Rosistilla oblonga: one gene and its partner. The protein of the gene in region 1 binds, or shares a complex with, the protein of each later gene. Links are inferred from orthologs where the notes say so. Each region holds a gene or a part of one and is shown on either strand. Other genes may lie near its edges. The genes, in order: odhB and CA51_RS04030.

Region 1 (3,214 bases):
TTGTTGATATCCGTCGGGGCCAACTTGTGGGCCCGCGATGAAATCGTAAGTCCGCCCGTCGCGATTCAGATATTCGACGATCCGGGGGAACAGTTCGCGGCGGTCGGCGTCGACTTCCTGGACGGCGATCAGATCGATCTGCTGCAGCAACCGCACGATGAAGTCCATCGTTTTGGGATCGTTGACCTTTTCGCGGCTGAATTCCCGCAGGTTGAAGGTCCCCAGTCGGATCGTGCCCGGGGCCCCTTGCCGGCTGGAAACCGTCTGCACCCCAACGCCGGGAAGACTCGGCAACGGCTGGCCTCCCGGAGCGGAAAATCCACTGCCCGGTTCGGCGGTCGCCGACGAGAACATCGCGCGGAGATCCTGGACCACGCCGGCGCTCGATTCGCGTCGCTTCAAGTGCAGCCCGTCGATCCCTTCGATCTCGTAGAATTTGACCAGCGCAATAATCGCAATGACAGATACGACGATGAGATTAAGGACAAACTTCATTTTTGCGGTCTCCGAGCCCCGGGACATGCGATCACCAATGATTTCCTTGTTTTCGGCAATTTCGGTTAATGGAAGTCAGTCGCGGCGGCCGCTTCGATCGATCCCAACGCCAGCGAAGCGGATTGCAACGATCTTGACGATCAGGCTGGCAACGGCTAATGGCAGGCTGACAAAAAGCTCGATGATCGGTATCCTGGGGGCTTCCGAAGCCGTGTCGGATTGGCGCGGTGCGGAGTTCCCATTACTCGCACACTTTCCTGCCGCTATCTACAGTTAAACATCTCATGGTTGAAGTCAAAGTACCCACCGTCGGCGAATCGATTAGCGAAGTTCAAATCGGCCGTTGGCTGAAGCAGCAAGACGAATGGGTCGAAGCAGACGAAGATCTGGTCGAAATCGAAACCGAAAAAGCCTCGGTTCAAATCCCTTCGCCCTCGGCCGGCTATCTGCGGAACATCACCAAGCAGCAGGATGAGTTTGCCAAAGTCGGCGACGTGATCGCTCAGATCGAAGCCGGTGAAGCTCCTTCGGCCAACGGTTCGGCATCGACCGCCGCAGCGGCATCGTCGGGTGAATCTGCCGACGACGCCCGCGTGATGCCAGCGGCAGCTCGATTGATCGCCGAACACAACCTCAACCCGGCGGACATCAAAGCGACCGGACCGGGCGGACGCCTGTTGAAGGAAGATGTCCTCGACCACATCTCCGGCGCAACGATTTCCAAAGTTCCCGCAGCCGCGCCAAAGCAGCCTGCAGCCGCACCGGCTAAAGCCAGCGAAGAGCGTCCACGGACATCGCTGATGACTTCGGGCGAACACCGTGCCGAGGAAGTCAAACCGCTCAGCATGCTGCGTCGCACGATCGCCGCACGGTTGGTCGAAGCTCAACACAACGCGGCGTTGTTGACCACGTTCAACGAAATCGACATGGAACCTGTCAAGGAATTGCGATCCAAATACAAGGACGCGTTCCAGAAGAAGCACGGCGTCAAGCTGGGCTTTATGTCGTTCTTCGCCAAAGCGGCTGTCGAAGCGCTCCGTCGCTTCCCGGCCGTCAATTCGGAGATTCGCGGCAACAACATCGTCTATCGCCATTACTACGACATCGGAATCGCGATCGGTGGCGGTAAGGGACTTGTTGTGCCGATCCTGCGAAACGTGGAGTTCATGTCGTTTGCCGACGTCGAACGAGCGATCTCCGATTTCGCCGACGACGCTCAGGCCAACCGCTTGAACCCGCAGGATCTCGATGGCGGAACGTTTACGATCAGCAACGGCGGGATCTACGGATCGCTGCTGTCGACGCCGATCGTCAATCCTCCGCAGAGCGGCATCTTGGGACTGCACTCGATCCAAGATCGTCCGGTCGCGGTCAACGGTGAAGTCGTGATCCGACCGATGATGTACGTCGCGTTGACCTACGACCATCGCGTTGTCGACGGCCGCGAAGCTGTCAGCTTCCTGCGTGTCATTAAAGACGTTTTGGAAGATCCAGCACGACTGTTCCTGGAAGTGTAGAATGGGGCGATTGTCGTCCCTTCGGGTGGAATAGCGGCCCCTTCTGCAACCACCAAAGGTGAAGGTTCGACAAGCGAACCTTCACCGGAGCCGTTGCATTGAACCTCTCGCTTTCACGCAGCCTGCGTTTTCGCACCGCTGCGTTTTTTCTTGTGCTTGCCCTGCTGGGCCCCGCCAATTCCTACGCCGCTCCCGCTGCGACAACGATCGCCAGCGCGGATCTATTGATCGTCGGAGCGACCGAAGCTGGCTGGGCCGCGGCAATTCAAGCCGCTCGCGGCGGTGTCGATTCCATCGTGATCGTGCACGATGGCAAGTGGTTCGGCGGCCAGTTCACCGAACAGGCGTTGGCCTGCGTCGACGAAGATAAAGGTGTCGGCCGCGTCGGCTGGGGCGTCGATTGGCATCCGATGAAGCGATCGTTCCATCGCTCGGGGCTGTTCAAAGAGTTGATGGACCGGATCGAAGCTTTCAACACGCAAAAGTATGGCTCGCCGATGCCCGGGCGTCCCTATCACGGACCGTCGACGTTTCGGCCTGCTGAAGCCGAGGCGATCTTCCGCGAGATGATCGCTCCCTACATCGACAGTGGTCAGATCCGCGTCCACTGGAACCTGTATCCCGTGGCTGCCGATGTGAGAGGTTCCCGGCTGCATGGCGTCACGTTTGCAGCGACCGATGGCGGCGAAGGTCGCTTGGCGGTCGCAGCGCCGCTGACGATCGACGCCTCCGATTGGGGCGAGGTGATCCAAGTCGCAGGTGCAGGATTTTTGTGCGGCCCCGATCCCAAGTCGCGTTTCGGCGAACCGAGCGCCCCGGATGATCTGAGCTGTCATCCGGCAAACGAGATGAATCCGATCACTTGGGCGATGATCGTCGCCGAATCGGATGGCGAGACGCCGATCGGTCGGCCGCCGCGATTCGACGATCGGAATTACCCGCGGGCGACGCATTTCAGCCGCCAAGCGTTTGCCGATCTGCAATGGGATCAAGCGAATCCGGGGCTCGGTGCGATCCCGCACTGGCCCGATGCGGGAAAGGAATCGCCGCGTCAATTGAGCGTCTATACGGTCCGACGGATCGTCGACGGATTGACCAGCCGCGATGGGAAGACATCGATCCTGTTGAACTACATGAACGGCCAGGACTATCCGCTGGAACGCTTGCCGGCGCCCGTCGTCGCGGCGTTGGAAGCGACCGAC
Region 2 (3,653 bases), 1.4 Mb from region 1 along the record:
TGACCTGCCTCGCGCGCGAAAATTGAATGATATCGATCTCTATAGTGTATCAATCGGCGACGTCTCACGGAGCTGGCGAGCCGGCTGTCAAACGAGTTGGGAATTTCGCGCAAGGAGCGTGGAAAATGCCATAGCCAGCTTGCCTCAAGTTGCTATGATTGAGTTCTCAACGCAGGTCGAAGGATGGATCTGCAACTTCATGCAGATTGAAGGACGAATCTGCAGAATCCTGCCTAAAAACTTCGTGCGGCTAAACCCCGTGGCACTTTTCGCATTGAATAACGCAATGTTGTCATTCTCAACCACGCGAAGTCATCACCGTCGTATTGGTCTCGCCGATGCGGTTGGAGCACCCGGGGAACGCGATCTCCTTGTGGTGTCGGCATCCCATCCCTCAACTCTTGCTGCTGGCGGGTGCGCGATCTTGCGAACACCTATCTGGCCAGTCACCTTTCTCACTTGCATCCAGATGCCTCGTTGGCAGTAACACAAGCGGCAACGAACAACGATGAACACATATAGCCTGGGCTACATCGACGACCTGTACGTTCAATATGTCAAAGACCCCGAGAGCGTGTCGCCCGGTTGGCGGCGGTATTTCGAACAGTTTCTTGTGGCGACCGATGAGACGACGGCCAAGTTGACCGAAGCGGCGACTGCGGCAGCCGATGGCGATGGGCAAACCCTCGGCAACGTCACCGAGCATGCGCTGTGGTTGGCTCGGATGCAGGACCAAGTCGACCAACTGGTCCGCGAATACCGGGTCCGCGGTCACTTGGTCGCTCAAGTCGATCCGCTGGGGATGGCCCAGAAGGGATGCCCCGAACTGAATGTCGAATCGTATGGGCTGACCGAAGACGATCTGTCGCGCCCCTTCGATTCGAGCGCTCTGGAGAATGTCCAAGGGCGGACGCTCAACGACGTGCTGCAACAACTGCGGAACACCTACTGCCGCAACATCGGCGCCCAGTTCATGCACATCGACAATCGCAACATCCGCGATTGGTTGCAGCGCCGGATGGAAGTCGGCGAGAATCGGATGCCGCTGTCGCACGAGGTCCAACGCCGGATCTACTCGCGATTGGCCGACGCGACGATTTTCGAAGAGTTCGTTCGCCGCAAGTTCGTCGGCGCCAAGACCTTCTCGTTGGAAGGAGCCGAGAGCTTGATCCCGTTGTTGGATCTCGCCTTGGAAAAATGTGGCCAGCACAACGTAAAAGAAGTCGTCATGGCGATGGCTCACCGTGGACGGCTGAACGTCCTGGCGAACATCTTCAAAAAACGTGCGCTCAACATTTTCTGGTCGTTCGACGATCCCGATCCGCAATTGCATCGCGGCGGCGGCGACGTGCGGTATCACCTGGGATACAGCAGCGATTGGAAGACCGCTTCGGGCGACAAGATGCACATCTCATTGTGCTTCAACCCGAGCCATCTGGAATACGTGAATCCGGTCGCGCTGGGACGGACGCGTTGCAAGCAGGATCGCTATGGCGATTCGAAGCGACAGGATGTGGTCACGATCTTGATCCACGGCGACGCGGCGTTTGCGGGCGAAGGTGTCGTGCAAGAGACGCTGAACCTGAGCCAGTTGAAGGCCTACCACACCGGCGGTACGCTGCACGTGGTGATCAACAACCAGGTCGGTTTCACGACCGAACCGCGCGAAGGACGCAGCACGACCTACGCGACCGACATCGCCAAGATGCTGCAAATCCCGATCTTCCACGTCAATGGCGAAGATCCCGAAGCGGTAGCTCAGGTCGTCAACTTGGCGATGGATTTCCGTCGCGAGTTCCACAGCGATGTCGTGATCGATATGTACGCCTACCGTCGTTGGGGTCACAACGAAGGCGATGAACCGCGGTTCACGCAGCCGGAGATGTATCGCGAGATCGATGCGCGGCAGAGTGTTCGCAAGAGCTACCGCAAGCGATTGCTGAAGCTGGGCCAGATGACCGACGAAGAGGCGAAGGAACTGCATCGCAAGCGACAGGATAAGCTGGAGCGTGAATTCGAAGCGACCCGGACCGTTCCGTTTGTTCCCGATGTGCAATCGCTCGGCGGATCGTGGTCGGAATATGTCGGCGGTCCCGAACCCGAAAACGATACCGTGGTCACCGGCGTCGACAAGAAGCGGCTCTCGGAGCTGCTGGAGACGCTGACCACGATCCCGCAAGAATTTAATCTCCATCGCAAACTGAAGCGGCCGTATGAACAGCGTCGCGAGATGGCTGCCGGCAAGCTGCCGGTCGACTGGGCCACCGGCGAAGCGTTGGCTTTCGCAACGCTATTGACCGAAGGGCGTCGCATTCGTTTGACCGGCCAGGACAGCGAACGCGGTACGTTCAGCCAGCGGCACGCGGTGCTGCACGATGAAGAGAGCGGTTCGATTTACACTCCGCTGGAACACCTGGCTCCCGACCAAGCGAAGTTCGAGATCGCCAACAGCCCGCTGTCCGAAGCTGGCGTTCTAGGTTTTGAGTACGGTTACAGCCTCGACTGTCCCGAGGGCCTGTGTGCTTGGGAAGCTCAGTTTGGCGACTTCTGGAACTGTGCCCAAGTGATCGTCGACCAGTTCATCGCGAGTGCGGAGGACAAGTGGAATCGCTTGAGCGGTCTCGTGATGTTGTTGCCACACGGCTTTGAGGGCCAAGGGCCGGAGCACTGCTCGTCGCGAGTCGAACGCTTCCTGGCGATGGCGGCAGAGCACAATATTCAGATCTGTCAGCCGACCACTCCGGCACAGTACTTCCACTTGTTGCGACGGCAGGTTCTGCGTCGTTGGCGGAAGCCGCTGATCTGCCTGACGCCGAAGAGCTTGCTGCGGCATCCGTTGGTCGTTTCCGATTTGAAGGACCTGGAAGCTCGGCAGTTCCGCAAGATCTTGCCCGACACGCAGGTCTCGCCGGACAACGCGCGGCGGATTCTGTTGTGCACCGGCAAGGTCTACTACGACCTCTTGGAAGCTCGTAAGCAACGTGGGCTCGAGGATGTTGCGATCTTGCGGATCGAACAACTGTATCCTTTGAAGCAGCACGAATTGATGAGCTCTTTCGGCGGCTACGCGGAAGGGAAAGACATCTATTGGGTTCAGGAAGAGCCGAAGAATATGGGTGCCTGGCCTTATCTGAAGCTGAACTATGGCGACCAATTGGCTGAGCGTTTCAAGCTGCATTGTGTCAGCCGCGTCGAATCGGCTAGCCCGTCGACCGGATCGATGCGGACGCATAAGTTGGAGCAGGAAGAGCTGCTGGAAGCTGCTTTTGCATCGCTCTAGTGTCCCGCTTTCCTAGGTGCTTGCCACGTCGGAATCGATTGCCGTCGTGGCGGCTGGTGGGAAAGGGAAAGTAAATTCGTCGTGAATTTTGCTTGCGTTGAGCCCCTCTGCCCCGGAGAATCCAGTTTTTGCTGGACTTGTCCGACCGGGCGGAGGTTGTTTGATGTTGCTGAAGATTTCGATTGCGTTGTTGGGCTGTGCTGCGATCGCAGCTGCGTCCGTTCCTGGCCGTCTCTTGGCTGAACCGCTGCGGTATGCTCCCGAATCGGGGTCGCGTTTTGCCTATCGCTTCGAAATCGTCGTCGACGGCGACGATGAAACGATCACCTACAAGGGCGTGACGAAATATACCGTCAACGCCGTGAAGGAGGAT

Evidence for each region.
Region 2: odhB (region 1) and CA51_RS04030 share a complex: the UniProt entries of both Escherichia coli proteins name them as parts of the 2-oxoglutarate dehydrogenase (OGDH) complex. The link is inferred for Rosistilla oblonga from one-to-one orthologs.

The regions. Positions count from the first base shown.
Region 1 is NZ_CP036292.1:2,577,524-2,580,737, forward strand. What follows is about bases 1-2,895. They hold odhB (2-oxoglutarate dehydrogenase complex dihydrolipoyllysine-residue succinyltransferase), read left to right. Parts: upstream 1-779; coding sequence 780-2,012; downstream 2,013-2,895. Other genes in these bases: CA51_RS09080 (endonuclease/exonuclease/phosphatase family protein), read right to left, coding at 1-495; CA51_RS09090 (FAD-dependent oxidoreductase), read left to right, coding at 2,111-2,895. Also shown: more of CA51_RS09090, read left to right, coding at 2,896-3,214. UniProt on the Escherichia coli protein: E2 component of the 2-oxoglutarate dehydrogenase (OGDH) complex which catalyzes the second step in the conversion of 2-oxoglutarate to succinyl-CoA and CO(2).
Region 2 is NZ_CP036292.1:1,139,819-1,143,471, forward strand. Bases 147-3,480 are described here. They hold CA51_RS04030 (2-oxoglutarate dehydrogenase E1 component), read left to right. Parts: upstream 147-508; coding sequence 509-3,280; downstream 3,281-3,480. Other genes in these bases: CA51_RS04035 (SHD1 domain-containing protein), read left to right, coding at 3,444-3,480. Also shown: CA51_RS04025 (MBL fold metallo-hydrolase RNA specificity domain-containing protein), read right to left, coding at 1-1; more of CA51_RS04035, read left to right, coding at 3,481-3,653. UniProt on the Escherichia coli protein: E1 component of the 2-oxoglutarate dehydrogenase (OGDH) complex which catalyzes the decarboxylation of 2-oxoglutarate, the first step in the conversion of 2-oxoglutarate to succinyl-CoA and CO(2).